Regions from separate parts of the Sphingomonas sp. DMC6 genome, predicted to be linked through region 1. Evidence: predicted binding sites of a transcription regulator. Region 1 holds the regulator's gene; each other region holds the start of a gene.
What was found. Region 1 encodes LexA, which represses DNA repair genes until DNA is damaged. Its sites were predicted from a motif close to GTTCCNCNCTTGTTCT; they were not measured.

Region 1 (7,837 bases):
CTGAGCGGAAGGCCCATGCGCGGGGCCACGAGATCGGCGAGGCGGCCATCGTCGGACTGGCGGATATAATGGCCGTTCAGGTTTTCGAGCTTCTTCAGGTCGAACCGGGACGGTGACTTGCCGACACCCGCCAGATCGAACCATTCTATCGCCTGTTCGCGGCTGATGATCTCGTCATCGCCATGGCCCCAGCCGAGCCGGAGCAGATAGTTGGAGACCGCTTCGGGCAGCAGGCCGAGTTCGTCGCGATAGGCATCGACGCCCAGCGCGCCGTGACGCTTCGACAGCTTGGCCCCATCGGCACCGTGGATCAGCGGGATGTGCGCATATTCCGGCTCGTCCCAGCCCATTGCGCGATAGATCGGCAATTGCCGGAACGCATTGTTGAGATGGTCATCCCCGCGGATAATGTGGGTGACGCCCATGTCGTTATCGTCAACCACCACGGCCAGCATATAGGTGGGCGTGCCATCCGAGCGCAGCAGGACGAGATCGTCGATCTCGGCGTTCTGCACGGTCACTTCACCCTGAACGTGGTCGCGGATCGTCACCGCGCCCTCGGTCGGGGCCTTCAGCCGGATGACGTGCGGCACGGCAGGGTCGCCGTCGTTGCGGTCGCGCCACGGCGAGCGGATGCGCAGCGGCTTTTTCGCCGCCTCCGCTTCAGCGCGCATCGCCGCCAGCTCGTCCTGCGTCAGGTAGCAGCGATAGGCCGCACCCTTTTCCAGCATCGCCTGCGCGACTTCGGCATGGCGGGCGGCACGGGCGAACTGGAACACGGCATCGCCATCCCAGTCCAGCCCAAGCCAGCGCAGCCCGTCGAGGATCGCGTCGATCGCCGGCTGAGTCGAGCGCGCGCGATCGGTATCTTCGATGCGCAGCAGGAACTTGCCGCCATGGTGCCGCGCGAACAGCAGGTTGAACAGCGCCGTACGGGCACCGCCGATGTGCAGAAAGCCGGTCGGCGAAGGGGCGAAGCGGGTGACGACGGGCTTGGCGCCGGTGGTATCTGATGTTGCGCTCAAGCGCGCATGCTCCCAGTCTGTTGTATCGATGGCCAGTTCAGCCGCCGCGGGCCCTAGCACGGGGTACTCTGGCCTTCAAATGGGGGCAGGGTGGCGATTCCCCAAGGGGCACGCATCCATAGAGCGCTGGCTGGAAGCGGAGCGCAGCCAACTCGTGCTCTGGATACCCGTGGCGCTGGGGGCGGGAATTTCGGCCTGGTTCCTGTTACCGGATGCGCCCCGGTGGGCAGCATTTCTCTGCGCCGCGATCGGGATAGCGGGGCTGGGCGCGGTGCTTGCCGGACGGGCAGGGCGCGTGTTGCTCGTTACCGGCCTCGCAATGGCGGCCGGGTGTCTCCTTATCTGGTGGCGAGCCGAGTCGGTGTCCGCGCCGGTACTGGCAAGGCCGGCAGTCGCGCAATTTGCGGCAACCGTCGAACGGGTCGAGCCGCTGCCGGCGCGCGAATCGACGCGGCTGTTGCTGGCGCCGGTCAGTCGACCCGACCTGCCGGCACATATCCGCCTGAATATCGCCGATACCGATCGCGTTTCCGGTATCGCCACCGGTGCGCAACTCTCGCTGCGGGCGCGGCTGGTGCCGCCACCGGGGCCATCCGTGCCGGGAGCCTATGATTTCCGACTGACTGCGTGGTTTGCGGGGATCGGCGCCAGCGGCAAGGCGATCGGCTCGGTCAAGGTCGAAAGGCCGGCTGCAGGCGCGGCGGCGGATCTGCGCGCGGCGCTCACGGCCCATATTCAGGCGCGGCTGCCGGGGAGCTCGGGCGGTATCGCCAGTGCGCTCGCGACCGGAGACGAAGGCGCCATCACGCAGTCCGACTCGGATGCGATGCGCCGGGCCGGCCTGGCGCATCTGCTTTCCGTCAGCGGTCTGCATGTCACCGCTGCAACCGGTGCCGCGATGCTGCTGGTCCTTCGACTGCTCGCGCTCAGCCCTTGGCTGGCACTCCGCGTGCGATTGCCGCTGATCGCAGCCGGAGCGGGCGCGATTGCTGCGATCGGCTATACTTGGCTGACCGGCGGACAGGTGCCGACAATACGATCCTGCGTCGCATCGCTGCTCGTGCTCGCGGCGCTCACCCTGGGGCGCGAGGCCGTAACGCTGCGTCTGGTCGCGGCGGGGGCGGTGGTGGTGCTTTGCTGCTGGCCGGAGGCGTTGGCTGGCCCCAGCTTCCAGCTGAGTTTCGCTGCAGTGGCGGCGATCATCGCGTTGCACGAAAGCCCCCATATGCGCGGCTGGTTCGAAGCGCGGGAAGAATCGCGTGTCGCTGCCACGGCGCGGGGGGCCGTGTCGCTGCTACTCACCGGCTTGCTCGTCGAACTGGTGCTGATGCCGATAGGCCTGTTCCATTTTCACAAGGCCGGGCTGTACGGTGCTGTCGCCAATATCATCGCCATTCCGCTGACCACCTTTGTCGTGATGCCGCTGGAGGCAGGTGCTTTGCTGCTCGACATTGCGGGGCTGGGGGCGCCTTTGTGGTGGCTGACCGCGCGGGCTCTCGACCTGCTGTTATGGCTCGCCCATGCGGTTGGTGATGCGCCCGGCGCAGTGGCCGCATTGCCCGCGATGCCGACGGGCGCCTTCGCCCTAATCGTGGCCGGCGGCTTGTGGCTGGGTTTGTGGCGCACAGGGGTGCGGATCGCCGGGTTTGCGGCGATTTTTCTGGGTGCGTTATGGACGCTGCTCACGCCGGCGCCTGATCTACTGGTGACCGGCGACGGCCGCCATGTCGCCGTGCGCACGGACGACGGGCGGCTCGCGCTATTGCGGGACCGCACCGGCGACTTCACCCGTGCGGCGCTGGGGGAGAATGCAGGAGTGGAGGAAGCCGGGCTCGACCTGCTCGATGGCCGTCCTGAGGCGCGGTGCAGCCAGGATGCCTGCGTCGTGGATCTGACGCGCGGCGGTCGGCGGTGGCGCATTGCCGCCACACGCAGCGCCTATCCGCTGCGCTGGGCCGACATGGTCGCGCTATGCGGAACGAGCGATCTGGTAATCAGCGAACGCAGGCTGCCGCGCGCGTGCCATCCGCGCTGGCTGCGGCTCGACCGCACCACGCTGGCCCAAAGCGGCGGCGTCGCGATCCGCCTTGCCGACGGCACCGTTCGGACCGTTCGCGGGGAAGGGCGACAACCTTGGCTTGACCCGCCGACGGTGCAGCCGCCATTCGCGGGGAAAGGAGAGGAAAGACGATGATCCGCACAATGATGCTCGCGATCGCGCTGACAGTTGCGCCTGCGGCCGAGGCGCAGACCGACTGGGCGAAGACACGAGCCGAATGGAACCAGCCCGTGGCGCCCTTCCGCATTCTGGGCAATGTCCATTATGTCGGCACCGCGGGCATCGCCGCCTATCTCATCACGAGCCCGCAGGGGCATATCCTGATCGACGGTGGCATGCCCGAAAGCGCGCCGCTGATTGCTGCGAACATCGAGAAGCTCGGCTTCAAGCTGAGCGACGTGAAGATTTTGCTGATCAACCACGCGCATTGGGACCATGCGGGCGGCCTCGCCGAGCTGAAGCGCAGGACTGGCGCGCGGTTGCTGGCAAGCGCTGCCGAGGTACCGGCGCTGGAGCTTGGTCGATCGGACTATCGTCCCGATATTTCCATCACTGCGCCACCCGTGAAAGTCGACGGCGTTCTTGCCGACGGGCAGGAAATTCGCCTGGGCACCAACACGCTGGTAGCGCACCTCACGCCCGGTCACACCAAAGGGTGCACCAGCTTCACGCTGGAAGTCCCCTCGGGCGGCGACAGCCTGACGGTATTGTTCGCCTGCAGCCTCACCGTTGCCGACCAGCCGCTGACGCCCGGTCATGGCTATGACGCTGCACCGGCCGATTTCCGCGCCACCTTCGCCAAGCTCGGCGCGATGCAGGCGGACGTCTATCTGAGCTATCACCCTTCGCAATTCGATTTCGACGCAAAGCGGGCAAAACTTCTCGCCGGAAATCCCGAGGCTTTTGTCGATCCCGGCGAATTACACCGGCGCGTCGAGGAAGCGCGTGCGGATTTTGAAGCGGAACTGCAGCGATCGTCCCCGCAAAAGTGACGATCGTTGCCCAGCGTCCCGCCCGCTCGTCAGTATCGCCGCAACAATCCGGCCAGGCGTCCCTGCACGCGGATCTGGTCAGGGCGGTAGCGCTGCGGGGAATAGTCGCGGTTGGCTGGATCGAGCCGGACCATCGACCCTTCCTTGCGGAAATATTTGAGCGTCGCCTCCGCATCGTCGATCAACGCGACGACGATCTCGCCCTCGCGGGCGGTTTCGGTGCGGCGGATCAGTGCATAGTCGCCATCGAGGATACCGGCTTCGACCATTGAGTCGCCCGCGACTTCCAGCGCATAATGCTCGCCCGAGCCCAGAAGCGCGGCGGGAACCGGCAGCATGGTCGAGCCTTCGAGTGCCTCGATCGGCGTACCGGCGGCGATACGACCGTGCAGCGGAATTTCCACCACGTCGTTCGCCGGCGCAGGCACGGTCGCCGCCGGTGCGGCAGGAGCGCTGACCTTCGGCTTGGGCGCGGGCTTGCGCTCACCCCGTTCCGGCATGCGCAGCACTTCGAGGGCGCGCGCGCGGTTCGGCAGGCGACGGATGAACTCGCGTTCCTCCAGTGCGCTGATCAGGCGGTGCACACCTGACTTGGACTTAAGGTCCAGCGCCTCCTTCATCTCCTCGAACGAGGGCGAAACGCCCGTTTCGTTCAGGCGATCGGCGATGAAGCAGATCAGCTCGTGCTGCTTGCGCGTGAGCATCCAATCCTCCGGGTCTAGAACAGACTGGGAACGTTTATGCAATGTTCCGGGCCCGTGTCAAGCGATGTCGAGGATTTCCACGGAGTCGCCTGTTTTTGCAGGGCCTGCACCGGCTTCGCGGACGATCAGGCAGTTGCTTCGAGCCAGAGTCCGCAGCATCGAACTGTCCTGGATCGTCGAGGCACGGACCCGCCCGTCGACCAGTTCGGCACGCAGATAATCGGTGCGGTCGCCATTGGCGGGCAGGTCTTCGCCGAGCACGGCCAGACGGGTGCGCGGGAAGGGATCGGCCGCGCCGGCGATATGCGCGATCAGCGGCCGGACGAACAGCAGCGCGGTGACGAAAACCGAAACCGGATTGCCCGGCAGACCTACTACAACGGTCAGTCCGCGACGGCCCGCCATCATCGGTTTGCCCGGGCGCAGCGCGATTCGCCAGAAATCGATGACGGCGCCGGCCGCTTCCAGCGCGGGGCGGACCAGATCGTGATCGCCCACCGAGGCACCGCCGGTGGTGACGAGAATATCGGCATCGACGCTGGCGAAGCTGCGCGTGAGCTGCGCGACGTCATCGGGGAGAATGCCCAGGTCGATGATCGTCACCGGCAGGTCGGCCAGCAAGGCGGCGAGCATCGCCCTGTTCGATTCGGGCAGTTGTGCCGGCCCGACCGGTTCGCCCGGCGGCACCAGCTCGTCGCCGGTTGAGGCGATCGCCACCCGCACGGGCGCGCGTACCGGCAATGTCGCGTGGCCCGCCGCCGCAGCGAGCGCGAGCCGTGCCGCCGTCACGCGCTCTCCCGCCGCGATCAGCCGCTCGCCTTCCGAGAAATCCAGCCCGCGCCGGCGCACGTTCCGGCCGCGCGTCGCGGGGCCTTCGCCGGCCAGCAGCAGACGGTCGCCCTCGCGCGCAGCCTCTTCCTGCACCAGCACGGTATCGGTCCCGGCAGGAAGCGGCGCACCGGTGAAGATCCGCACGGCTTCCCCCGGCCCGACGCTGCCGGCAAAGCCGCGTCCCGCCGCACTTTCGCCAATCACCCGCAACGGTCCGCGCAGGTCGGCGAAGCGCAGGGCATAGCCGTCCATCGCCGAGAGATCGGCCGAGGGCTGGGTGCGCAGCGCGACGACATCCCCGGCGAACCACCGCCCGGCCGCTTCCGCGATCGGTACCTGTTGGGCGGCGGCGGGCGTGCCCAGCGCCAGCAGGCGCGCCTGAGCCTTGGCAATAGGAAGAAGCGGCGTCATGCCGGTGCCTTGGCCCGGCACGCCGGGGCGTGCAAGCGTTTCAGCCTGCCCGGTTGCCGCCGGACACGCTGCGCAAGTCGTCGGGCCGCAGCGGCAGGCGGAATTCGCACAGTGCGCGGTTCTGGCCGGTTTCGACGACGCGGGCGGGACCGCCGCCGATGCCGGGCAGGGCGATCCATAGCTGCGCGCCCGATGCAAAGGCATGCCGCGCCTCGAATTCGACCAGATATTGGGTCAGCGCCCGCACCCGGACATTCCACCAGCGAACGCCTTCGCGCACGCGCGCCGCGGCGTCCAGGCGGATCGCCCCCTTGTCGGGGATCAGCAGTTCGCCGTCGGCCTGCGCGCTCGCACCCGCCAGTGATTGCAGTTCGCGCAGCCAGGGAAGCAAGGTCTGCCAGCCCAGTTCCTCGGCAAAGGCGATGCCCGCGCTCGCGTCGCGCACCCAGCGGACATGCCCGGCCATGGGGCGCAGGCCGTCGAAGATGAGCTGGACCGCGTCGTCCTCGGCCAGCGAGAACCTGCCCTCCACGCCGACGCCGCCCTGCGAGATGTTGCGCGTGGAGACGAGCACGGCGCGGTCGCCGCTGACGATGCCCACGGTCTGGCGCAGCTCGATACGCGGCAGCAGCCGGCGTTCGGCCGGAAGATTGGCGAGATTGCGGGCGAGCATCGCCACCACGTCGATCGGCGTATCGAAGATCAGCCCCGCTTCGCCGCCGTGCGACCAGGCGATATGGCCGGGCAGGCGCAGGCCACTCGCCAGATCGAGCACCGCCGCCGCCTCGTCGACCACGGCATCGGCGAGGCGCAGTACCGCGCCGACTGCGCTCAGCCAGCGGATCGCACAGGTCTGGCGGGCATCGTCCACCGCCAAGGTGCCGCAATCCAACGCGGGCGAATCACTTGCGCCGGCGGAGGGATCGTTCGTGGGAGGATAGGGGCGCTCGCCGCCCAGACTGAAGATTGTATCGGACGTAAGATCTTGTCGCATTGGCCTTCCCGCCCGGTTGTCGCCACTGTGGCGGGCGCCGCTGAAGGGGCCGTTAAGCGAGAGGGTTGCGGAAATACTAACGGGCCGGGAACGGCCCATGCGAGGCGGCGTCGATGCGTGCGCGTCCCTGTTTTCCACCCGGTCCGCGCGGGCTCGCCCCGGCGAAAGCGCGGCTCCCGGGGGCAATCGCATGGGTCAGCGGCGCGAAAGGAAACGCTCGTCATCAGGAAACGCCCCGATCCCAGGGGGGGCCAGCATCTCAATCGTGAAGCTGAAACCCGCCGTTGGCTCATCTCCGACGGCGAAAGCTGGAATGACGAGGTCTGGGACATTCCTGCCGATCGCCGCCGCGACTGAGATCGTCCGTTTACGCCCCAGTTGCGAACATTCGAGCGTTGGGTAAGATTAGATGTGGATTAGGCTGTGACATTTATTAACGATATAGATGTGGAGCGCCTGCGAACGCGAAATAATATAGTTTCACGTCGGTTAATTTAACTTCGAGGAATTGGGCTATCTCTAATATCATAAATTTCGGGAGCATTCTACGCTGGTGATCCAGTGCCTAATGAGCATTTTCTAAACAAGATTTGATGGCCTGATCTCTAAAAGCATCAAGTTCGTCAGCAGCTTGCTGTGCGCTTTTACCCCATACGCTCGGTAAGATTGCATCTGGGGTGAATTGATGTCGAGGATAGTTATCCAAACGTTTTTTGTTATTGGCACCGTCGACCAAATTATAGCCAATAACGCTCTGCCCTCTACCGATTGGGTAGGTACCTATGGGGCCGTCGATATTCCGCCAAGCAACGAAGCGTGGT
Region 2 (7,837 bases), 240 kb from region 1:
GCATCTTGCCGGTTGTCGGTGAAGCCCAGCAATTTGCGGGTATGCGGGTCGAGCGACCCATCCCGCTCCATCCATGCCAAAATGGTGGCAACGATCAGTGTCGTAGCCGAACTTCGTCCTTCAGCGGACAGGCCGGCCAGCTTGTTGATTTCACGCGCTTGTGACGCTGGTTGATGACCGCATTCCGGGCAGAAGCGGTACTTTCCGGAAAAAAACCACGCCGGGATGCCCTCGTCGCCAAAGCTGCCGTCGGGACGCACCATGACAAGGCGCCCTTCATGCTTTCCGCGATGCGCAGACTTCAGGCGGACCTCACCGCTCGCCGTAGGCTCCAGCCATTCGTCAGGATAGTCATCTGGACTACCCGCAAACCGGAAACCTGCGTTGACCGCAGGCACCAGATAACCCGTTTCTGTGCCATCAGGCTCTGCCTCGTCGCGGGCAGCTTCATCGATCGAGCGAGCAATGACGCGATGCGCGCCATCAGCATTTGTGATGGACACGCTATGGTGTTCCTGACCGCATTCACGGCAGAAGAACAATGGGTAGAGCCGGGCCTCAGGATCATCAGGATGAAACTTCTGTCCCTCGAGACTGACCCGGCGCTGTGCGGACGGTTCCAGTGTCGAATAGGCCTGACCCGCACCGGAGATAAAACGGTGAAGTTTGAACGCAAGAAAGGCCCTTGAAGACGTCCCTCCACGCTCACTCTCGGGCTTGCCCATCATGGCGAGCATGTCGGCTATCGCGCGACTGCAATCCTCTTCGGGCGCGCCCGTCTGAAGGCTCAGCGCTTGCGCTGCAGTGGTAAGGGTCATCGGCTTTCGGCGCCGCAGCTTCTCGGCGTCGTCAAGACCAACCTGAGTCTCGATCCAGCACGCCAGCGGATGAAGTGTGAGATCAGCATCCGTGAGATTGCCGGCAAGCGGCTGCAGCACAGCCTGGCGAAGCTGTTCTCCGAGCGTTTCTGCCTTGATTGCGGGAGATGTGGCGCGCGCGAGACTTTCATCGATGATACTACCAATACCGATGGACTGCCCAAACAGCTTGGTCGCAACTTCGGCAACCGCTGCCGCTCTCTCGGCTTCGTCGGGCGAACTCGACATCGTGGCCGACGTGCCGATACAAATCAGATCCTTGGATGGCGTAAGGCGCTGTTTTACCCGCCGAACCAGCATTGCGACATCGGCACCTTGCCGGCCACGGTAGGTATGAAGTTCATCGAGAACGAGGAAATCGAGGTTCTGGGCATTGTCTATGACCGCCCGATCAAGGCGCTCCTGCCGGGTCATCAGCAGTTCGAGCATCATGAAGTTTGTCAGCAGGATATCGGGCTTGTCCCGTGATATCTGCTGACGCTCTTCGTCCGTTTCCTGGCCGGTATAGCGCGCGACGGAAGGACGCAGGTGTGCTGGCAAACCGGCATCATCAACAAATTTACGGATCTCTCCGAGCTGCGAATTTGCCAATGCATTCATCGGATAAATGATGATCGCCTTGGTACGCGGCGCTTCTCCGGCCTGCTTCGCCCGGACGATTGCATCAACGATCGGCACGAAAAAGCACAGAGATTTACCCGAACCCGTTCCGGTCGTGACAACGAAGCTCTCACGGTTCCGGGCCTTCGCAACGGCCCGCTCCTGATGGCGGTGTAGGCGGATCGGTGTTCGATCTGGTCCAGCGGCGAAGATCGACGCCAGCTCTGGCGCAACGTCACCCGATACGACCAGTTCGTCGATCGATTTTCCAGCTTCAAATCGTGGATTGATCGTGATCAGCGGGTCGGGCCAGAAACGGCCCTGCTCATAGATGGACCGCACCTGCTGATCGATTTCTGGCGCACGAATGGCAGAGAAAGAACGGGCGAAGGAAGCGTATCGGTCAACGAGCGCTTTATCGAGTTCGAAGATGTTCACGCCCTTTGATCCTCCACAGAATCTCGATTTTGCAAAACGATCTGCTGGTCTTGGGGACGTCGCGCGGCGGGGTCCGTGTCTAATCCGAGCCGCTTAAGTGCGTAGTAAAGCATTGCCCGCCGGACAGATATGGTCGTCACCCCATTTTCCATACCGTAGTCGAGCTCGATCGCCTTGCGCTGACCAGCACTCAGTTCGGGATGTGGCACAATCTGGAGATCAACCTGCTCTTCCCAATCGCTATCGACCGAAGACCGCGCATCAGCAGGCTTTGATGCGCGGGTATCGGTAATTCGCGAGAGAATAAAGTCCTTGAAGGCGCTGCTACGTGGGCAGTGCGCGCGAGCATGCCATCTGAACCCGTCAAACACCAAGGCATGGGGTTCGATCCACCGCCAAGCTGGCTCGGGCGATGACATGGATTGATAGAAAACTTCGATCGCCTCGTGCCGCTTGATCGCCGTCACCATCGCCCGCAAGATGTTGGGCGAGACACCTCGAGCAGGCGTCGGAGCGCAGGCAAAGCTTGGCAAACCCCCGATCCAACTGTCCTCGGCGGCAATGATGCCATCCGAAAGCGATCTGAGCTGAGAGAGATACTGGGCTGCGTCTGGCTGGTGGAACACGGGGCTGAAGGACGAGCTACGCACATACGTCCTGGCGCTCTTGTCGTAGACCATGTTTGCTTCGGCTAGGCCGAGATATCTGTTCAGATCCGTCGATGCCTGATTGATCGAAACGCCGAAAACTTCGATCAGGTCACTCCGGTTGACGTGGCCCTCCCAGAAGAGCCTGAATTCAATGAATTCGAGGCGGCTCTCAACCCCGCGCCGCAATCCCGATTCGCTCTCCATGCCCCGATCCCCCAAGAAACTGGGCTAAACCAGTTTCTGTATGGGTAAGCGTAGTGGATGCTTGATGTTGAGGCAACGAGATTCGGAAATCTCCTCGCCTTTCTGTTTTGTCGACCTACCGGCGGCTAACCATCTCTGAGCTCGCAAGAAATTCCGAAACTTTCTGGCAGGTTTTGCGGCGTGGCCTGCGCCCGTCCCTTAGGTCCTGAACGAAACGGGGATCAGCTACAACATGACGGCCGAAGGTGCTCGGCGACGTCCGGGTTTGCACCAGATATTCCTCGATCTGCTCCAGAAGCTCCATCACCGTAGACTCGCTTTACCCTTGCGTTCTTGTTATGTTCTTACTAGGAAGGCTTCCTAGAGTCTAGGATCGATTTTCCTAGGCGCCCGCGATAGGACTGGCAGTCATGGACGACGCACGAAGAGCCCTGGACGAGTTGATCCAGCAACGAGGAGTAAACTATTCCTCGGTTTCGCGCCTGCTGGGGCGCAATGCCGCCTACATCCAGCAGTACATCCGGCGCGGCAGCCCGCGGCAGCTGGACGAGCAGGATCGCTCGGTTCTGGCGCGATTTTTCGGGGTCGATGAGAAAATTCTCGGTGCCCCCGCCCGTCGTTCAGGTCCGGTCGTCGAACTGGTCCATGTGCCTTTGCTCAATGTCGAGGCATCAGCCGGCCACGGCGCGCTCGCGGAGATGGAAGCCAAATCAGCACAATTCGGCTTCGACGAGAAGTGGCTACGCCGGCTGACCGCGAGCAAGGCATCGAGCCTGTCGATCATCGCCGTGCATGGCGACTCCATGGAGCCCACTCTTCATGATGGCGACGAAGTGATGGTCGATCTCGGGGACGGCCAGGCGCGCCTGAGAGACGGGATCTATGTCCTGCGGATGGACGACATGCTGAGCGTCAAGCGGATTGCCCTCGAACCGCAGGGCAAGCGCGCTTCGGTTCTGAGCGACAACCCGGCCTATCCGAGCTGGCGCGGTCTCGAGAAGCGGACGCTCAATATCGTCGGGCGGGTTCTCTGGTTCGGACGAGCACTCTAAGGGAGCCATATGATACTCGCCTTGCTTGCTGCCTCCATCGTCGCCTCCGGACAGCCATTCACCTGCACACCGACCCACGTCTGGGATGGTGACGGTCCGGTCTGGTGCGCGGAAGGTCCTCACCTTCGGATCGCCGGCATCGCTGCGCGGGAAATGGACGGCACCTGCCGGACCAATCAGCCCTGCCCCGCTGCCTCGGCGATTGAGGCGCGCGATGCGCTGGTACAGCTGATGGGCGGCGCGCGCGGAACGATCTCGACCGGTCATGTGGTCGTAAGGGGGCCGCGACTGACATGCCGCTCCGAGGGGGGCGCAGGCGGAAACAGGACCGCTGCCTGGTGCCGCCTGCCGTCAGGCGCAGATCTGTCATGCGCCATGATCAAGACCGGCACTGTCCTGCGCTGGGATCGCTACTGGAAAGGCCCGGCTTGCCGGTGAGCAGCACCACGCATCTGACCGGCATCGTCGAGCGGGCAGCGAACGGACCGGTGCTACGCACCGATGGTGGCGGGACCTGGAAACTCGACAACACCCGCCAGGTACGCAAATTTTTCGGCTCTCGCGTCGAAGTGGTCGGGGAGCGTTCGGGGTTCAACGGGTTTACCTGCGAACAGATATGGCTAGCCGGCCAGCCTCGTCCGAAAGCATTCAAACTCCGCATCGAATTCCTTCTTGCCGCGGGCTTCGTCGCCTACGGCCTCTACGCGACAGTTAGCGCGGTCGTGAGCGCGCTAAGCTGATGCTAAGCGATTGGGAACTATGGGCCTGCGCCAATCACGTCCTGCAAACCCACGGTGACAAGGCGCCCCTTCATGTCGCCGAACAGATTGGCGCGCTTGCGCTCGCGGGTGATGCCGCGGGAATTCAGACCTGGCAGGCTATAGCTGCGCGGATCGTCCAGCTGACTTCAGAAAGTGCTGACCGGCCGCTCCAATAAGCGGCCACCGCCACACTGCCTCACTCACCCGATCGGCGACAGATCGCCGGGAAAGAGACAGGATTGCGCGCCTGCGCCGCCATGGCTGTCGCTTTCGATGGTGAAGCCGCGCATGCGTTCGACCAGATGATGAGCAAGATCGACCCTAGCGCTGCGTTGGGCGCGTGGATCATCGGCATTGAGACGCAAGAGCGTGTGCTCCGGCGCAACGGCCAGTGCGACTTCGAGATGCGTAAGGAGGATTTCGTCGGAGATTCGGGGCATGGGACAATGAGAACAAATAAAGAACTTCTCGTCAACCGGTAGAGTGCGGACGCATGGGGACAGCAGGTCGCTAGATGCCAATCTCGAAGGGCTTCGTGATCGACCGGTCAAGCTCTGGCGGCTTGCGTTCCGGTGCAAGATCGACACGATCTTTGGCCTGCCCTTTTGACGCAGCGTCGCGGAGGAGATCGACCGTTTCCAGAGCCGAGCGCTTCATACCGGCATTGCGCTCGACCGCGACTTCAAGCTTGCCAGCATTGTCGACATAGAGGGTGAGGCCATCGCGCAGCCGTGTGATCGTGACCAGAAACGTCTGCTGGTTGGCCAGATTGCGCTCGCGGCTGTCCATGACCGCAATGCCGCGATCGGAGGTCAGCCCCTGCGCCATATGGGCATTGAGCGCATAGGCGAGATCGAGACGGCGGAGCATCGGGTCGCCCTGCTCCAGCCTGTGCTCTGCGCCCAAGGATGTCTTCACCACGACAGCCTCTTTGTCGACTGCGACAATCCGGGCCTGGTCGGCATTAAGCAGGCCGCGCTGGTGATCGGTCTCTGTCCACCGGATTTTGTCGCCGGTGTAAATGTCGAGGGCGCGGACTTCGAATAAGCGCAGCGGATCCTGTTCACCTTGCGGCCTTATCCGACCGGGACGAAACTCGAACTGCCGGCCACGCTCGTTCTCCAACGTGACCCGCTCGCGAGGCACATCAGTTCCGACCACCCGGTACTCGCCTGCTGCAAGGCCTTGGCTGCGCTGACGCCGCGCGACCTCGACCACCATGCCGGGGGCATAGGTGCTCGCGTATCGCAGCTCTTCGCGGGTGACATTGACGCGCGACAGGGTCTGGAGCCGCATGGTTTCAGGACCGAGCTCGCCGCTCGCTTTAAGGCCCGTCTGCACCGCATCGTTCACCGCACTGCGCAGGTTTCGGCCTGAAGCATAGATCGCGGTTGCCTCGCGCGCCGCTGACGAGAGCGACAACCAAGCGGCGGCGGCTTCGACAGCAGCATCGTTCCCCGCCTCGATCACCTGGGGTGCGAGATGGCGCATGGCGTCCTCAATGCGCCCTTCTTGCGCTGCCTGTTGGGCTTCACGCAGGCCTTCGCTGCGCGCGCGAAGATTGGTGCTCATCACCGCAGTCTCGATCCCGGCCTGCTGCATCATATCGAACGGCTTGCCGGCATCTACGGCACCCAACTGCTTGCGGTCGCCGATGCTGGCAAAGCGGCCGAGTTCGAGCAGGTTGGCGAGGCGCACCAGCTTTTCCTTGTCGGCATTGCCGACCATAGATGCTTCGTCGAGCAGCACGACACTGCCGCGCATATCGGCCCGAGCCTCGGCGAGGCGGTCCGCATCGGCCCCTTCGAGAAGATCGCGGTGCCGCGCGAGAAACCGCGACACCGTCATCGAGGGAATACCCGTATCGCGTTCAAGCATCTGGACCAGCGTGTTTTGCACCGCGAGCCCGAGCACGGCCCTGCCCTCCTCACGCAGAATGTCCGCAACGGGCTTGAGGACCGTGCTCTTGCCTGCCCCGGCAACGCCCTGGATGGCGACGATGCGGTTGTTCGACCCAAGCAGCAGGCGCCCCGCCCCTTCCTGTCCGGCGTTCAAGGTGAGCCCGTACTTGATCTGGGAGAGTGCCTGCAGGCGGGGCCCGGCAAGGTCGGGAGAGACAATCGCCGGAGCGCCGCCGCGCCCGCTTTCGACGCCGGCGATGATGCGCTGCTCCAGACTGACGGCTTCGCGGGTGGTCAGCAGGTCCCGGTCTGCGCCCCTGCCCTTCTCCAGATATCCTTGGCGGAGCAGTTGATCGACGCGATGCTCGACCGCGGCAAGCGATGTAGGGAGCGCAAAGCCAAGTGCGGTGCGGTAGATCTCGGTGCGCGTGAATGCCGCTTCCCGCTCGCCCAGATGCCGGACAGCCGAGGCGACCGCATGAATTGCGGCGACCTGCTCGACACTGCGATTGGTCAGCCGGGCAGGTATCAGAGGATCACCTTCCCGCAGGCCCAGACGCTCGGCAAAGGAAGTTGCGAGGGCCTGAGCATGGCGGACAAACCCGCGCATCGTTGGACCGATACCGGCCACATTCCCAAGATCCTGTGCACTGCGGCCGTTGGCACTGGCAATGACGGTAGCGGGATCAAAGCCAAGCCTGGCGGACGTTTCCTGCCACTGCTGCGTAAGCGCATCGCGATTCTCGATCCGGCCCTTGTTGGCCCTGGTCATCAAGGTTGCGGCATCAAGGACGCTTGGCCCTGAGAAGTTCATTTGGGCTGCTGCCTCCATGATCTCTGCGCGCCGGGAACTGAAGGCATCGCGCACGGCCTTGGGCACCCCGACCGCCTCGAAATTCCCGTGCTTTCCGAACTCCCCAACCTCGTAGCCGAGCTTCTCTACGCCTAACCGAAACCGGGCCATTGTCATGGCATTGAGCAGGGTGTTGTGCTGCCAAAGCTTGTCGTTGCGCAGCGCCCGCCATTTGCCGTCAAGCCCCTGGGTCACATTGGCAACGACCGCATGGAGATGCGCATTGGGTTCCTGGTTACGGTTGGTGTCATGCTGGAAGAGCGCGATCGCGAGGTTACCGGTTTGGACGGCTCGTTCCTTGCCCCGAACCTCCATCCTGGTCTCAGCGAGGTTCTTTTCGGCCCAGCGCAGGGTTTCCCGGACGGCTGACGAGTAGGCATCGAGGATCCGTTTGTCGCCGCCCACCAGAGCAAGGACCGACCAGCTTTTCGGCATCGAAAAGGTGAGGTCGGTCCCCGCCCGGTGCGCCCGATTGTCACTACCAACCCGGCTACCATCCG
Region 3 (7,837 bases), 290 kb from region 1:
CAGCTTATGCCGCTTGAGCTGCATTACGCGAAAGGCGTCGGGCAGGCGGCGCGCGCATTCGGCGCGCAACTCCCGCTCCAGCTTGCGGTGGGTGGCGATCAGTCGTTCGACAAGCGTTTTCATAGGCCTCTTCCTATCGATGGTTGCATCGATCGAGTTGCCCGGCGGTGGGGGTGGTTTGGGACAGTCACCGAACCTGCACCGAGCGCACTCGATGCGGTCCGACATCACGGGGCTTCAGGTGAAGCCGCCGCCAGAGGGGCCCGGTCCCGCATTCTTCAATCTAGGGCAGGAAAATCAGTGTGCAAGGGGTGCCCGCGCAATTTTGCACGGGCACCCGATACCGGGATCAGCGGCAGCGCACGTCCTGGTTGTTCATCTGGTTGTTCTTGTCGATCGAGGCACCGAGCGCGCCGCCGGCGATGGCGCCCAGCAGCGTGCCGACCGTGCTCGAATGACGGCTGGAGATGACGTTGCCGAACAGGCCACCGGCTGCTGCGCCGACGATCAGGCCGGTCGTGCCGTCAGGGCGCTTGCAATAATAGCGGCCGTCCTGCCCGCGATAGACGCGGTCGTTCGGGCCGAGCACGCGCTCGCTGTCGCCCGGGCGATAATAGCGCGCGGGATCATAATCGCCTTCGTCGCGGCTGTCGAAACGGGGCGGCGGGGGCGGGGCGTGCGCCAGCCAGTCGCTATACTGGGCGTAGCGCTCCGAGGCCTGCTGGAACAGGCGATATTCGCGGTCGAACCGGTCGCGTGCCGCTTCGAAGCGGGCGCGCTCCTGATCCGGCGTCGAGAAATTCTGCGCCGATGCCGGCGCGGCGACCGACAGCCCGGCCGCAGCGAAGGCGGCGAGGGCGAGCAAATGTTTCATGCGGTTCTCCTTTGCGGACGGTGGCGATGCTATCGCCGGAAACACGCGCTTCTTCCAGTCTTGCGCGTGAAGCCCGGCTGAACGAAGCTGATAGTGCAACGATCGGGGGAGGGAAACGCACCATGATGCTTGCGCTTTGTGGTTGCTGCGATGCAACATTGGCATCATATTGGTCAGATGAACGCTCGTGCTGCCGTGCCTGAAGAACCCGTAAATAACACGCCCTTCGTGCTCGAAGGGATCGTTCGGCAGCTTTGCCTGTCGATCACCTACAACCGTACGCGCATGATCGTCGCGCCGCACATTCTCTATACGCGCAACGAATCACTCTACGCCGACGCGGCGATCGTTTCCCGTGAAGGCATGCTGCCGCGCGAGCCGAAGATTGCGACGTTCAAGGTCGACGGGCTGAGGGACGTGACGGTGCTGGAGCGCCCGTTCGACATCAGTGACCTCTTCGATCCCGAGCTGGACAAATATGCCGGCGTCACGCTGATGCAGGTCGAACCCGGCGCACAGGAATAACCGCTCACTCGGTCGAGACGAAACTGTCCATCACGCGCTTGCGGCCGGCCTGTTCGAAATCGATCTCCAGCTTGTTGCCTTCGATTTCGGCAATCGTGCCATAGCCGAACTTCTGGTGGAACACGCGCATGCCGATCGCCAGATCGGCACGCGGCTTGGCGCCGAAGCTGACCGCCGAAGCGCGGCTTTCCAACACCCGCGCGGGCTCGCGACTGAACGTACGCGCCGCGAAACCGCCGCCCGGATTCTTCGGGTCGACACCGGCGGCGCGTTGCCAGCCGGGGCCGCGGCCGGTGCCGCGTGACGTATCTGCAAAGGGATCGCTGCGTTCGCTCCAGTTGGCGCGCCACAGGCTTTCGCCGCCGCTCATGCTGTTTTCCGATTCGACATGCTCGGGCGGCAGCTCGGCGATGAAGCGGCTTGGCAGGCTGGAAGTCCATTGCCCGTAGATGCGGCGATTGGCGGCATGGAGGATCGTCGCCTGCCGCCGCGCGCGCGTGATCGCGACATAGGCGAGCCGCCGCTCTTCCTCCAGACTGGCGAGGCCGCCTTCGTCCAGCGCGCGCTGCGAAGGGAAAATGCCTTCTTCCCAGCCGGCGAGGAAGACAGTGTCGAACTCCAGCCCCTTGGCGGCGTGGATGGTCATGATGGTGACCTTGGGCTCCTCCGCACTCGCCTCATTGTCCATGACCAGGCTGACATGTTCGAGGAAGGCGGAGAGGCTTTCATACTCCTCCATCGCCCGGACGAGTTCGTTCAGGTTTTCGAGCCGCCCGGCTGCCTCGGCGGTGCGGTCGGCCTGCCACATCGCAGTATAGCCGCTCTCGTCGAGGATGATGCGGGCGAGATCGGGGTGCTGCAGGTCGTTCCCCATGCTCCGCCAGCGCGCCATGTCGCCGACCAGATTGCCGAGCGCGCGGCGTGCCTGCGGGGTGAGCTCGTCGGTATCGAGAATGCGTGCGGCTGCGGTCGTGAGCGGAATGTCCTGTGCGCGGGCGAACTGGTGGACCTTGGCCAGCGCTTTGTCGCCGAGGCCGCGCTTGGGGACATTGACGATGCGCTCGAACGCAAGATCGTCGGCCGGCTGGGCGACGACGCGCAGATAGGCGAGTGCATCGCGGATTTCCTGCCGCTCATAGAAGCGGAAGCCGCCAATGATGCGGTAGGGCAGGCCGATCGCGATGAAGCGGTCTTCGAACTCGCGGGTCTGGTGCTGGGCGCGGACGAGGATCGCGGTGGCATCGAGGCTGAGGCCGCCGCGCTGCAGCGCCTCGATCTCGTCGCCGACGCGGCGGGCCTCCTCGGGGCCGTCCCAGACGCCGAGCACCTTCACCTTTTCGCCGACATCCTTTTCGGTCCACAGCGTCTTGCCGAGCCGTCCGCCATTGTTGGCGATCACGCCGGAGGCCGCGCCCAGGATGTGCGGGGTGGAGCGGTAATTCTGTTCCAGCCGGATCACCCGCGCGCCGGGGAAGTCCTTCTCGAACTTCAGGATATTTTCCACCTGCGCGCCGCGCCAGCTGTAGATCGACTGGTCGTCATCGCCCACGCAGCAGATGTTCTTGCGCTCCTGGGCTAGCAGCCGCAGCCACAGATACTGGACGGCGTTGGTATCCTGATACTCGTCGACCATGATGTACCGGAACCGCTGCTGATACTGCGCCAGCACCTCGCGATCGGTCTTGAGGATTGTCAGCATGTGGAGCAGCAGATCGCCAAAATCACAGGCGTTCAGCAGCCGCAACCGCTCCTGATATTGCGCATAGAGCGACTGGCCGCGCCCGTTGGCATAGGCTTCGGATTCGCCCGCATCGAGATCAGCGGGGGTAAGACCGCGATTCTTCCAGCCGTCGATCAGCCCGGCAAGCTGGCGCGCAGGCCAGCGCTTTTCGTCGAGCTCGTTGGCGACGATCAGCTGCTTGAGCAGACGCAACTGGTCGTCGGTGTCGAGAATGGTGAAATTATTCTGCAGCCCGACCAGTTCGGCATGGCGGCGCAGCATCTTGGCGCCGATCGCGTGGAAGGTGCCCAGCCACGGCATGCCCTCTACCGCTTCGCCGACCAGGCGGCCGACGCGCTCCTTCATCTCGCGCGCAGCCCGGTTGGTGAAGGTTACGGCCAAGATTTCAGAGGGATAGGCGCGCCGCGTCCAGAGCAGATGCGCCAGCCTTGCGGTGAGCGCCGCCGTCTTGCCGGTTCCCGCGCCGGCCAGCACCAGCACCGGGCCGTCGGTGGTGAGCACGGCTTCGCGCTGCGGTTCGTTCAGGCCCGAAAGATAGGGCGCGTCCGGTAAGGGCGTGGGATGCGACATCCGCGAACAACTAGGGAACGAAGCGGTGCGCGGCAAGCGTTGCCGCGCTGCGACGAGCCGCCCAAGTCCTCGATTGCGCGATGCGCCCGCCATGGGTAAGAGGCGCCGCAGGAAATCCCGATGACAAACCCGAACCAATCTCGCCGGCTCAAGGTGCGGCTCGCGGCGGTGCTTACGCTCGCCATCGTCGCAGCCTTTGTGGCGTGGCGGGAGGCGGACCATGCGCGGGCGCCGGCCTGTCAGGCAGGCCGGCATGAGGAGAAGGATGCCAGCGGAAAGCTCGTGCGAATTACGCACACCGAATGCCTTCGCTGACATCTATGTATTCCGCGTCACCAAACCGTCATCATCCTGTCACAAGCTACAGCCAGAGGCGCTAACATCATGGCGACGCTCGCAATGGAACAAGGTTCGCAGGCGGAATCGCCGCGAAGTCCCCGATTCTCTGAAAAGACGCATCCCGTTGCACGGTTGCTGTTCGGCCTCCTTCTGGTCGGCGGGCTGGCCTTTGCCGGCTGGAGCATCTTTGTAGATACCCGGGAGGCGGGCGAACAGCTTGCGCTGGGCGTGTTCGCGTTTCTGGGGCTGGCGCTGGTCATCGCGCTTGGCTTCGAGTTCGTGAACGGCTTCCACGATACCGCGAACGCCGTCGCCACGGTAATCTACACCAATTCCATGCCGGCCCAGCTGGCGGTGGTGTGGTCGGGCTTCTTCAATTTCCTGGGCGTCATGGTGTCGAGCGGCGCCGTCGCCTATTCGATCATCACGCTGCTGCCGGTCGATCTGATCCTGAACGTCGGCTCCTCCGCCGGTTTTGCGATGATCTTCTCGCTGCTGCTGGCGGCGGTGCTCTGGAATCTCGCGACCTGGTATGTCGGGCTGCCCAATTCGTCGAGCCATGCGCTGATCGGTTCGGTGCTTGGCGTCGGTTTCGCCAACCAGCTCATCCTCAGCGGGTCGCGCGGCGGCACCGCCGGGGTCGACTGGAGCCAGGCGATGAAGGTTTTCTCGGCGCTGTTCTGGAGCCCGCTGATGGGCTTTGCGGGCGCGCTGCTGCTGATCCTGTTGATGCGCGTGCTATTCATGAAGCGGCCGCAGCTGTTTCAGGCGCCCGCCGGCAATGCGCCGCCGCCGCGCGGCATTCGCGCGCTGCTGATCGGCACCTGTACCGCCGTTTCGTTCTTCCACGGTTCGAATGACGGTCAGAAGGGCATGGGGCTCATCATGCTGATCCTGATCGGCTGCGCCCCTACCGCCTATGCGCTCAACCGCACGCTGCCGGCGAGCGCTACCGCCGCCTTCGTGCAGACTTCGCAGGCGGCGACCGCCGTGTTCGACGCGCGCAGCGGCGGGCTGAACATGACTCCGGTCGATGCACGCGCGACGCTGACGGACGCGCTGCAGCACCGCAAGGCGGAAGGCACCAAGGTCTATGCCGCGCTGGAAACCCTGTCGAAGAACCTCGTCGAGCGCGTCTCGGGCTATGGCTCGCTGAGCAAGGTGCCGGCGCGCGCGACCTCGAACGTTCGCAACGATATGTATCTGGTGCTCGACACCACCAAGCTCGCGACCAAGAAGCCCGACGGTTTCAAGCCCGAGGAGCTGAAGGTGGTGAAGGCCTATCAGAACGGGCTGGAAACCGGCACGCGCTTCATCCCGCTATGGGTGAAGATCGTCGTCGCGATCGCGCTCGGCCTCGGGACGATGATTGGCTGGAAGCGCATCGTCGTCACCGTCGGCGAGAAGATCGGCAAGCAGCACATGACCTATGGCATGGGCGCCGCCGCCGAAATCGTCGCTGCCGCGACGATCATGGGTGCAGACCATCTCGGCGTACCGGTATCGACGACGCACATCCTGTCTTCGGGTGTTGCGGGTGCGTCGGTGGGCAGCGGTGCGGGGCTGCAGGCGCGGACGATTCGCAATATGGCGCTGGCGTGGCTGATGACGTTGCCGGCGGCGATGCTGCTGTCGGGCAGCCTTTACTGGCTGATGCTCACTGCGGTCCGCACCTTCGGGCTCCACTGAGCGAGACGGCGGGGCCGTCGGCCCCGCCTTCCATGCTACAGACTGACGCTTTCGCGTTGCAGGTCGCGCACCGCCAGGTGGAGGCTTTGCCCCACGCCCTGCGTATCGGCGCGCAGATTGGCTTTCAAATGGTCTACGGGGTTGTAGCAGGCAACCAGCAGGCCAGCCGAAGCGGCGAACAGGGTTGCGTAGACCAGACGCTTCACAGGCGATTCGCGCATTATCCGTCTCCCTAAATCCGGTGCAGCGAGTGCAGGAGCTCGCTACCGAAACAAAGGTGACCGCTCGCTGAACGATGGCGCGCCTTTCTCGCTTACCCCCGCAAAAGCGCGCGCTTGACCCGCGCACGCGCTGGGCCGAGGTAGGGGGCGGGGAGGAAGACGCATGAACACAGCACCCGCCGCATCGCACCGGCGCATCCTGTTCGCGAGCCTGATTGGCACGTCGGTCGAATTCTACGACTTCTATATTTACGCCACCGCGACGGCGCTGGTGTTCGGTCCGCTGTTCTTTCCCGCGCAGGAACCTTGGCTGCAACAGGTGGCGGCCTATGCCAGCTTCAGCGTGGCGTTCTTCGCGCGACCGCTGGGCGGACTGGTGTTCGGCCATTTCGGCGATCGGCTGGGGCGCAAGTCAACGCTCGTCGCCTCGCTGATGCTGATGGGGCTTTCGACGGTACTGATCGGCTGTCTGCCCACCCATGCGCTGATTGGCTGGTTGGCGCCGCTGCTGCTGTGCCTGTTGCGGTTCGGACAGGGCTTCGGCCTGGGCGGCGAATGGGGCGGGGCGAGCCTGCTCGCCGTGGAATATGCGCCCAAGGGCTGGGCCTATCGCTATGGCAGCTTTCCGCCGCTCGGCGCGCCGGTCGGCTTTATCGCCGCCAATGGCCTGTTCCTGATTCTGGGCACGTTCCTCGACGACGCTGCCTTTCGCGATTGGGGATGGCGGCTTCCCTTCATCGCCAGCGCGGTGCTGGTGGGGCTGGGCCTGTGGGTTCGGCTGCGGATCGCCGAGACGCCGGCATTCAAGGAAGTGGTCGAACAGGGCCACTCGCCGCAGGTGCCGCTGGGCGAACTGGTTCGCCACCATCTGGGGCCGACGATTGCCGGCACGCTGGGCACGATCGCGTGCTTCGCGCTCTTCTATGTCGCGACGCTGTTCGCGATCGGCTTCGGTACCAAGAGCCTGCACTATCCGCGCGAGGCGTTTCTGGGCGTCGAACTGGCGGCGATCCTGTTCATGGCGCTCGGCATCGGGCTGGCCGGCTGGCTGGCAGACCGGCGGGGGCCGGGGCTGGCGCTGGCGCTTGGCTGTATCGCGATGATTCCGCTGGGCGTCGCGATGCCGTGGCTGCTGGTGCCGGGCGCGCTGGGCACGGTGTTCGTGTGGCTTGCCGCCGGTCTGTTCGTGATGGGCTTCGTCTATGGCCCGCTGGGGGGCTGGCTGCCGAGCCTCTTCCCCGCGCGCGTGCGCTATACCGGCGTGTCGGTGACGTTCAACCTGGGCGGCATCCTGGGTGGCGGGCTGACGCCGCTGATCGCCGAAACGCTGGTGCAGCGGGGCGGAATCGGCATGGTCGGCTGGTATCTGGCGGGCGCGGCGCTGCTCAGCCTCGCCGGGCTGGCGCTGGTACGGCGGGTTTATTCCGCTGGAATCGAAGCAGTGGTGTAAGGCGACAGCACGTGCCAGCCGAGCCGCTGATAGAGCTGCCTTCCGTCCTCCGTGGCGACGAGCAGCTCTGGCGTATCGGTGCGCGTGCGTGCGGCGTGCAGCGCGGCCATCACGATCGTGCCTAACCCCTTGCGGCGATGCTCGGGGGCGGTGACGATCCGGTCATAGACAAAGGCGTCTGCGGTTTCGCCGGCATAACCGAATGCTGCGCCTTCGCCGCCTTCGGTCAGGATGATCGCACGCATCGCGGGACCGTCGGTTTCGATCGTGCAGCGATAGCCTGTCGGCAAGGCGGCATCGGCCTGCCATTCGCCCGCCTGCATGAAATAGCTGGGCGTATGGAACTGCCACCCGGTAGGCAGCAGCGCGCGGAGGCATTCTGCGCTGTCGCAAAGCTTGATCAGCCTGCCGGCCTGGCAAATGCTCTG
Region 4 (7,837 bases), on a different contig from region 1:
AGGCCGAGGACGCGCCGGACATCGCGCTTTCCTAATCCTGCCAGCGGCGCGGCCGGGGCGATCAGGCCCTGCCCGCGCCGCAGTACCCTGCAACACCCAGACAATGCATCCAGCCTGGATCTTTAGGCTCCGAAATCGTTGCGCGCCGCAACCGAATTGCTAGGCAGTGCGCCGGCGGGGGAGCCTATATGGTTGGGGGGTATCATGTCTGACGAACAAACCATCGCGGAACAGGCGCCGCACGGCCATCCGCTGATCGCCGTGCTGACCGGCGGCGCAGTGCTCGTGCTCGCCGCCATTGCCGCGCCGCGGCTGCTGCCGCCGCAGCCCTTTGCCCTGCTGCTGGGGGCGGGCTTCGTGCTCGGCATTCTGCTGTGGCTGGGGGGCTTCGTCTGGACGATCCGCCGTGCGGAAATGGGCTGGCGGCTGGGCTCGCTCGCGCTGCTGGCGGCTGCCGGCGTCGGCGCCGGGCTGGTCGCCAACGGCCAGTTCCAGAGCCGCGCCCGCGCCGATGCTAGCAGCTTTGCCGATCTGGAGCTGACTGCCGACGGCACGCCGCAATTCCCCGCCGATGCCGCCGGCCGCGGCCCGATCTCGCAGCATTTCGCGCAGGTCGCCGCCGCCGAGCAGCAGGCCGAACATAGCTATGACGAAGGGCTGAAGCGGCTGGGCGTGGGCGCGCTCAACAGCCCCTATACGCTGGGCCAGGACCCGCGCGCGATTGCCGATTGCAGCGCCTTCACGGCGCTGCGCCGGCAGGCCGAGGCGGCCGGTGCCGATCGCGCCAAGGCCCGCACCGCACTGCGCCAGGCGATTGCCGGCGCGCAACTGGCCGAGGGCGCGAAGAAGGGCATTGCCACCATGGCCGGCACCGACGGGGCGGTCGATCCGCGCCTCCAGAACCGGCTGGCGATGCTCGACGCCACCCATCAGCTTTGCGTGCTGCTGGCAAAGAAGAGCTGGTCCAACGCCGGCGGCTATTTCGGCTTTGCAAGCGCTACCGACATGGCGACGTTCCGCCAGCTTCAGGCCCAGCGCCAGTCGCTTGCCGCCGAAGCCGAAGGGATCGACCGAGCGGAACGCGCACGCATGATCGAGGGCCGCGACGCCGTGCGCCAGGCGCTTAGCGAATCGATCTTCTTCGCGCGCTGAGCGGGGATCAGCCGGCGACGCGCAGCCACAGGGCTGTCGCGTCGTCGGAAACCTTGAAGCGGAGATAGCGGGTACAAGCGACATCTTCCGCCTCGATCACCCGCAGCCGGGTGGCGAGCGCGGCCAGACCGTCGCGGGCAAGGGCGTCCATCAGCGCCAGCGCGTCGAACGCGGCATAGCTGTCGATCAGGGCAGCGAAACCGTCGCTCATCAGCAAGATTTCGTCCCCGGCGGCGCAGGTGAGCCGGGCCGTCTCGAGATGCGCCATCGTCTCCGGCTCGACGCCGAGAATGCGCAGCCCCGGCCGGTTGCGGGAGGCCCGAAGGCTTTCGAGGATCGGCGCCGCACGGTGCACACTGCCCAGGCCGTGGTCGGCGAGGCTGGCGGCGTGCGCAGCCTCGGGGTCGCGCGCCTCCGGCACCGGACCCAGCCGCGTCACTCGCTCGCCGCTCCGCACCAGCCCGACACAGTCGCCAAGCCAGCCAGCCTCGAGCACGTCGTAATCGAGCCGAACGGCGAGGAACGATGCCATGGGCAATTCCCACCGTCCGAGCGGGTCACGCGTGCGCTCGGCGGCATAGGCGGCGGCGAGCTGTTCGGCGATGCCACGGCACAGCGTCTCGATCGGCGCGTCCCCGGCGGCGGTGAAGGCCGCATGGGCCGTGGCGGCCAGCCAGGCTGCGCTGCCCTGCGCGCCAACCAGCCCGGCCGGGCCAAGGTCCGTCGCGCCATCGATCACCCAGCCGAGGCGGCGACCCGCACCAGCGCGGTCGTCATTGGGAGTGCCGGGGTTACCGGCAAGACTGAGCGTCTGGATCAGGTCGAACTGCATGGCCGCACGACTAGCATGCGGCCATGACAGTTCCACGGCCTCAATCGGCGAACAGCAGCACCGGGGTTTCCAGCAGCTTCTTCACCGCCTGGACGAAGCTTGCCGCATCCCAGCCATCGACGACGCGGTGGTCGCAGCTTATCGACAGGTTCATCAGCTTGGCGCGGACGATCTCGTCGCCCCCCATTTCATTGGACTTGAAGACCGGGCGCTCGACGATCTTGTTCGGGCCGATGATCGCCACTTCCGGCCGGTTGATCACCGGCGTCGTCGCGATGCCGCCGAGCGGCCCGAGCGAAGTGACCGTGAAGGTCGAGCCGCTCAGTTCCTCCGACTTGGCCTTGCCGGTGCGCGCGGCCTCGGCAAGGCGCGTGATCTCGCTCGCCAACTGCCAGACATTCTTGTCCTGCGCGTCGCGGATCACCGGCACCATCAACCCGGCATCGGTCTGCGTCGCCATGCCGAGATGGACGCGGCCGTGGCGGGTCACCACGCCCGCTTCGTCGTCATAGCGGGCGTTGAGCATAGGAAAGTCGGGCAGCGTGCGGCACAGTGCGACGATAAGGAACGGCAACATGGTCAGCTTCGGCCGCTGGCCACGATTGACGTTGAGGTCGGCGCGCATCGCTTCGAGCGCGGTGACATCGATCTCGTCGACATAGGTGAAGTGGGGAATGGCGCGCTTGGAGGCGGCCATGTTCTCGGCAATGCGGCGGCGCATGCCGATCACCTTCACCGGCTGGTCCTCGCGAGCACGGCTGGCGTGCGGCGCGTGATAGCCCTGCGCGCTGCCATAGCGGAGGAACGCGTCGAGATCGGCGTGACGGATGCGATCACCCTCGGCCGGCTTCACCTGCGCGAGGTCGATGCCGAGGTCGGCCGCGCGGGCGCGCACGGCGGGGGAGGCGAGAACTTTCGACTCCCTCTCCCCTTCAAGGGAGAGGGCCGGGGAGAGGGGCATGACAGCAGGCGACGGTGCTTGCGGAAAGTCCCCCTCTCCCAACCCTCTCCCCTGAAGGGGAGAGGGCTTTTCCTCGCGGGCTTCCTCCACACCCGGATTTTCGGCCTCGACCTGTTCCTCGACCGGCGTCTCCGCCTCACCTTCGACCTCGATCACCATCAACGCCGATCCAATCGGCACCTGGTCACCCACTTCGCCGGCGAGCTCGACCACCACGCCGGAGACGGGCGATTCCATCTCCACCGTGGCCTTGTCGGTCATCATGTCGGCGACCTGCTGGTCCTCTTCGACCCGGTCGCCGATCTTCACGTGCCAGGCTACGATCTCTGCCTCGGCAATGCCTTCGCCGATGTCCGGCAGACGAAAGGTAAAACGAGCCATGGGCGTCAGTCCTTGAGGAGTTTGTTGAGCGCCTCGCGGATCCGCACCGGACCCGGGAAATAGGCCCATTCGAGGCTATGGGGATAGGGCGTGTCGAAGCCGGTGACGCGGGCGATCGGCGCTTCGAGATGGTAGAAGCAGCGCTCCTGCACCAAGGCGGAAAGCTCGGCACCAAAGCCGGAGGTGCGCGTCGCCTCATGGACGATCATGCAACGGCCTGTCTTCTTGACCGAGGCTTCGATCGCCTCGATGTCGAGCGGCACCAGCGTGCGGAGGTCGATGATCTCGGCGTCTACGCCCAGTTCCTCGATCGTGCTCGCGACGACATGCACCATCGTGCCGTAGCAGAGGATCGTCACCGCCTCGCCTGTCCGCACGGTCGCGGCCTTGCCGAGTTCGACGCGGTAATAACCCTCGGGCACTTCGCTCGCCGGATGCGCGGTCCAGTTCCTGGCCGGGCGATCATAATGGCCGTCGAACGGACCGTTATAGATGCGCTTGGGCTCGAGGAAGAGGACAGGGTCGTTGTCCTCGATCGCGGCGATCAGCAGGCCCTTGGCGTCATAGGGCGTCGACGGGATCACCGTCTTGATGCCGGAGACATGGGTGAAGATGCCCTCGGGCGACTGGCTGTGCGTCTGCCCGCCGAAGATGCCGCCGCCATAGGGCGATCGCACCGTAATCGGCGCGGTGAAATCGCCGTTGGAGCGGTAGCGCAGCCGGGCGGCTTCGGAGACGAGCTGGTCGAGCGCCGGGTAGATATAGTCGGCGAACTGAATCTCGGGCACGGGCCTGAGGCCATAGGCGCCCATGCCGATCGCCACGCCGACAATACCGATTTCGGTGATCGGCGTGTCGAAGGCGCGGGTCTTGCCATATTTGGCCTGGAGCCCGGCGGTCGCGCGGAACACGCCGCCGAAATAGCCGACATCCTCGCCCATCACGACCACATTGGGGTCGCGTTCCATCATCACGTCCATGGCGGAATTGATCGCCTGGATCATGTTCATACGGGTAGTGGTGCTCATGCTGCACCTCCGGGGAGCAGGGCGCGGGCACCCTCACCCTTCCGCGCCTTCGGCGCTCCCTCCCTTTCCCGGTAGGAGAGGGAAGGGGCCCATCGCGCAGCGATGGGAAGGGTGAGGGTGATGTGTTGGATGTCCAAGCCGTTCATATGCCAGCCGCCTTGCGCTCGGCGATCATCTGGTCGCTCTGTTCCTTCAAGTGCCAGGGCATCTCCTCGAAGACGCCCTCGAACATGGTTTCGAACGGCTGGTGCATGCCGTGGCCAAGGATGCCGTTCTTTTCGGCCTCCTTCTGTGCGGCCTTCACCGTTTCGGCGAGCTCAAGGTCCATCGCCGCCTGGCGTTCCTCATCCCATTCGCCGAGGCCGATCAGGTGGTCCTTCAGCCGCCGGATCGGATCACCGAGCGGCCAGGCATTGGGCTCGCCGGCCGAGCGATAGGCGCTGGGATCGTCCGAGGTCGAATGGCCTTCGGCGCGGTAGGTGAAATGCTCGATCAGCGTCGGCCCCTGATTGGTCCGCGCGCGCTCGGCCGCCCACTCCGTCGCCGCATAGACCGCCAGCGCATCGTTGCCGTCGACGCGCAGGCCCGCGATGCCATAGCCGATTGCCCGTGCCGCAAAGGTGGTCGCCTCGGCACCGGCGAAGCCGGAGAAGCTCGAGATCGCCCATTGGTTGTTGACCACATTAAAGATCACCGGCGCGCGATAGACGGTGGCGAAGGTCAGCGCCGAATGGAAGTCGCCTTCGGCGGTCGAGCCCTCGCCGCACCAGGTGGCGGCGATGCGGGTGTCGCCGCGCGCAGCGCTCGCCATCGCCCAGCCCACCGCCTGCGGATATTGCGTGGCGAGGTTGCCGGAGATCGAGAAAAAACCCGTTTCCTTCGACGAATACATGATCGGCAACTGCCGGCCCTGCAGCGGATCGCCCTTGTTCGAATAGATCTGGTTCATCATGTCGATCAGCGGATAGCCCCGCGTGATCAGGATGCCCTGCTGGCGATAGCTGGGGAAGCACATGTCGTCGCCGGCTAGGGCAAGGGCAGCCGAGACCGACACTGCCTCCTCGCCGGTCGACTTCATATAGAAGCTGGTCTTGCCCTGGCGCTGGGCGCGAAACATCCGCTCGTCGAAGGCGCGGGTCAGCGCCATGCTGCGCAGCATTTTGCGCTTCGCCTCTGCATCCAGCCGCGGATCCCAAGGGCCAACGGCGTTCCCCGAATCGTCGAGTACGCGGATCAGGCCATAAGCGAGGTCGTGGAACTGCTCTGCCTTTTCGGCGCTGTCGGGCCGGCGCGCGGCACCCGCAGGGGGTATCGACAGATCGCTGAAATCGGCTTCATCGCCGGGGCGGAATCGCGGTTCGGGCACATGCAGCGATAGCGGCGGCAGGTTGGCGCGCGGGGCGTCCACCGTCATGGTCTCTCCATCAAAAACGGCCGTGTCGCCACGGACAACGCACGAACTCGAATTGCGCGACTCTGTTATAAAATTTCAAAGCCTCTGTCGAGATGGGGCAGCAGGACTGGCCTAAAAATTTGACCTTCGGAGTCCGATTGACTCGCGACGAGATTGGAACAAAATAGGAACGAACGAGTCGGACCTGTCATCAACCCCGAACGAGTCGCCGTGCCCGATCCTGCCACTCTCGACCAGTTGCGCGCAATGCTCAGCGCCATCGACGGCACCGGATTCCGGCGGCGCCCAGTGCTGCCATTCGGGCTGGAGCGGCTCGATTCGCGGCTGGCGGATGGCGGCCTGCGGCTCGATGCGCTGCACGAGATCGCGGGCGCCACCCCCGACCTGACCGACGATTGCGCCGCCACCACCTTCCTGGGCGGCATTGCCGCACGCTGTTGGGGTCCGGTGCTGTGGGTAGTGCGCCGCCGCGACCTGTTCGCCCCCGGACTGGCGCAGGTGGGGCTTGACCCCAAACGCGTCATCTATGCCGAAGCGCGCGACGACGACGAACTGCTCGCGATCATGGAGGAAGGGCTGCGACATCGCGGCCTGGGCGCAGTGATCGGCGAAGTGAAGCGCGTCGCCATGCCCGCCACGCGGCGGCTGCAATTGGTAGCGGAAGGGGGCCGCACCATCGCGCTGCTGCTCAAGCGTCATGCACGCGAGGGCAGCGATCCTTTGGGCGCGCCGTCGGCAGCGGTTACACGCTGGCGGGTGGGCTGTGCACCCTCGGCACCGCTCCCGGTGGAGGGCATCGGCCGGCTGCGCTGGGAGTTGTCGCTGGCGCGGCAACGTGGGGGGGAATCGTTCCAACTCTTGGTGGAGGCCTGCGATGCAACGGGTCGCTGCGCTCTTCCTGCCCCATTGGTCGCTCGACCGCGTGCGGCGGGCCGAGCCGCGCGCGCTGCCGCCTGAGCGGGCGCACCAGAACGCATATAGTACGGACGATGCAGCGCTCGTTCCCCTTCCGCTTGCGGGAGGAGCTAGGGGAGGGGCTGACGTGGAGAGGGGGGATAAAACTGTAGCAATCCCCTCCCCCATCCCCTCCCGCAAGCGGGAGGGGATGGGGGAAAACTACGAGCGTCTAGCATCTCTCCACGCGCTCGCCACCGCCGAACAGGATGCCGCCTGCTCCGTCCAGCGCGGCGGCGGGTGGCGGCCGGGCGCGCGCTGGGCGCGGGCTGCACGCGATGCCGCCATCGCGGCGCTGCCGCCGCACCAGCGGCCGCCGATGCGCGAGCTCGGCCGGCGCAGCGAAGCGGCGGACCATGCCTTCAAGCGGATGCGACCCGACGAGGGCGGCGCGATGGCGGGTGACCCCGTGCGGCTGGCGTTGACAAGGCGCCCGGTTTCGCCGTCCGTGGCCACTCCTTCTACACCGACATCCCCGCGAAGGCGGGGATCCATTTGCCGTGGCGGTGCGGCTCCGTCTTCCACCGATGAGACAATGGATCCCCGCCTTCGCGGGGATGACGATAGGGGACGGGAGGGGCACAGGAGTCATACCCCGGTGTCGGCGGGTGGAGCCGATACCCCCCGCATCCTCTCCCGCCGCACCGGCAGTCGCAGCGAAGTCGCCGCCGCCTGCCCGGCCGCCATTGCGGCGGGCATCCGCGTCGGTATGGCAGTCACTCAGGCACAGGCAATGGTGCCCGGTCTCCGCATCGACCCTGCCGATCCGCAAGGCGACCGCGCCGATCTCAACCGGCTGGCGCACAGCCTCGCCCGGCGATGGTCACCCAGCGTCACCATTGCCGGCGACGACATGCTGTTTCTCGACCTGACCGGCGTCGCCCATCTCCATGGCGGCGAGGCTGCGATGCTGCGCCGGCTGCACGCCCTGCTTGAACGGCTGGGGGTCGCAAGCCGAATCGCCGTCGCTGACACCGCCGGCGCCGCATGGGCGTTCGCCCGCTTTCGCCCCGAGCCATTGCTGATCTGCCCGCCCCGCGACCATGGAGACTGGCTTGCTCCACTGCCGGTCGAGGCATTGCGGCTGGACGCGGATGCAATCGCGCTGCTCCACC

Region 2: ACT53M_RS03130 (S24 family peptidase) is a predicted target of LexA. The motif match lies at 3,095-3,110, and genes of this name have one in related genera.
Region 3: ACT53M_RS03390 (ATP-dependent helicase) is a predicted target of LexA. The motif match lies at 3,714-3,729, and genes of this name have one in related genera.
Region 4: ACT53M_RS08660 (ImuA family protein) is a predicted target of LexA. The motif match lies at 5,924-5,939, and genes of this name have one in related genera.

The regions. Positions count from the first base shown of each region.
Region 1 is NZ_JBQUYT010000001.1:465,712-473,548, reverse strand. It holds gene gltX (glutamate--tRNA ligase) at 1-1,025, opposite strand, end outside; gene ACT53M_RS02005 (ComEC/Rec2 family competence protein) at 1,105-3,219, shown strand; gene bla (subclass B3 metallo-beta-lactamase) at 3,216-4,076, shown strand; gene lexA (transcriptional repressor LexA) at 4,106-4,780, opposite strand; gene ACT53M_RS01990 (molybdopterin molybdotransferase MoeA) at 4,838-6,022, opposite strand; gene ACT53M_RS01985 (PilZ domain-containing protein) at 6,063-7,016, opposite strand; gene ACT53M_RS01980 (hypothetical protein) at 7,582-7,837, opposite strand, start outside.
Region 2 is NZ_JBQUYT010000001.1:706,226-714,062, forward strand. It holds gene ACT53M_RS03120 (DEAD/DEAH box helicase) at 1-1,916, opposite strand, end outside; gene ACT53M_RS03125 (BrxR family helix-turn-helix transcriptional regulator) at 1,913-2,770, opposite strand; gene ACT53M_RS03130 (S24 family peptidase) at 3,181-3,822, shown strand; gene ACT53M_RS03135 (thermonuclease family protein) at 3,835-4,260, shown strand; gene ACT53M_RS03140 (DUF5818 domain-containing protein) at 4,257-4,562, shown strand; gene ACT53M_RS03145 (DUF6961 family protein) at 4,562-4,759, shown strand; gene ACT53M_RS03150 (hypothetical protein) at 4,784-5,023, opposite strand; gene mobF (MobF family relaxase) at 5,094-7,837, opposite strand, start outside.
Region 3 is NZ_JBQUYT010000001.1:754,966-762,802, reverse strand. It holds gene ACT53M_RS03405 (DUF465 domain-containing protein) at 1-123, opposite strand, end outside; gene ACT53M_RS03400 (glycine zipper 2TM domain-containing protein) at 350-874, opposite strand; gene ACT53M_RS03395 (hypothetical protein) at 1,052-1,399, shown strand; gene ACT53M_RS03390 (ATP-dependent helicase) at 1,404-3,710, opposite strand; gene ACT53M_RS03385 (hypothetical protein) at 3,831-4,025, shown strand; gene ACT53M_RS03380 (inorganic phosphate transporter) at 4,095-5,738, shown strand; gene ACT53M_RS03375 (hypothetical protein) at 5,774-5,959, opposite strand; gene ACT53M_RS03370 (MFS transporter) at 6,123-7,409, shown strand; gene ACT53M_RS03365 (GNAT family N-acetyltransferase) at 7,379-7,837, opposite strand, start outside.
Region 4 is NZ_JBQUYT010000003.1:284,521-292,357, forward strand. It holds gene fabI (enoyl-ACP reductase FabI) at 1-35, shown strand, start outside; gene ACT53M_RS08635 (hypothetical protein) at 205-1,152, shown strand; gene ACT53M_RS08640 (protein phosphatase 2C domain-containing protein) at 1,160-2,020, opposite strand; gene ACT53M_RS08645 (dihydrolipoamide acetyltransferase family protein) at 2,025-3,326, opposite strand; gene ACT53M_RS08650 (alpha-ketoacid dehydrogenase subunit beta) at 3,332-4,336, opposite strand; gene ACT53M_RS08655 (thiamine pyrophosphate-dependent enzyme) at 4,497-5,768, opposite strand; gene ACT53M_RS08660 (ImuA family protein) at 6,015-6,725, shown strand; gene ACT53M_RS08665 (hypothetical protein) at 6,885-7,178, opposite strand; gene ACT53M_RS08670 (Y-family DNA polymerase) at 7,321-7,837, shown strand, end outside.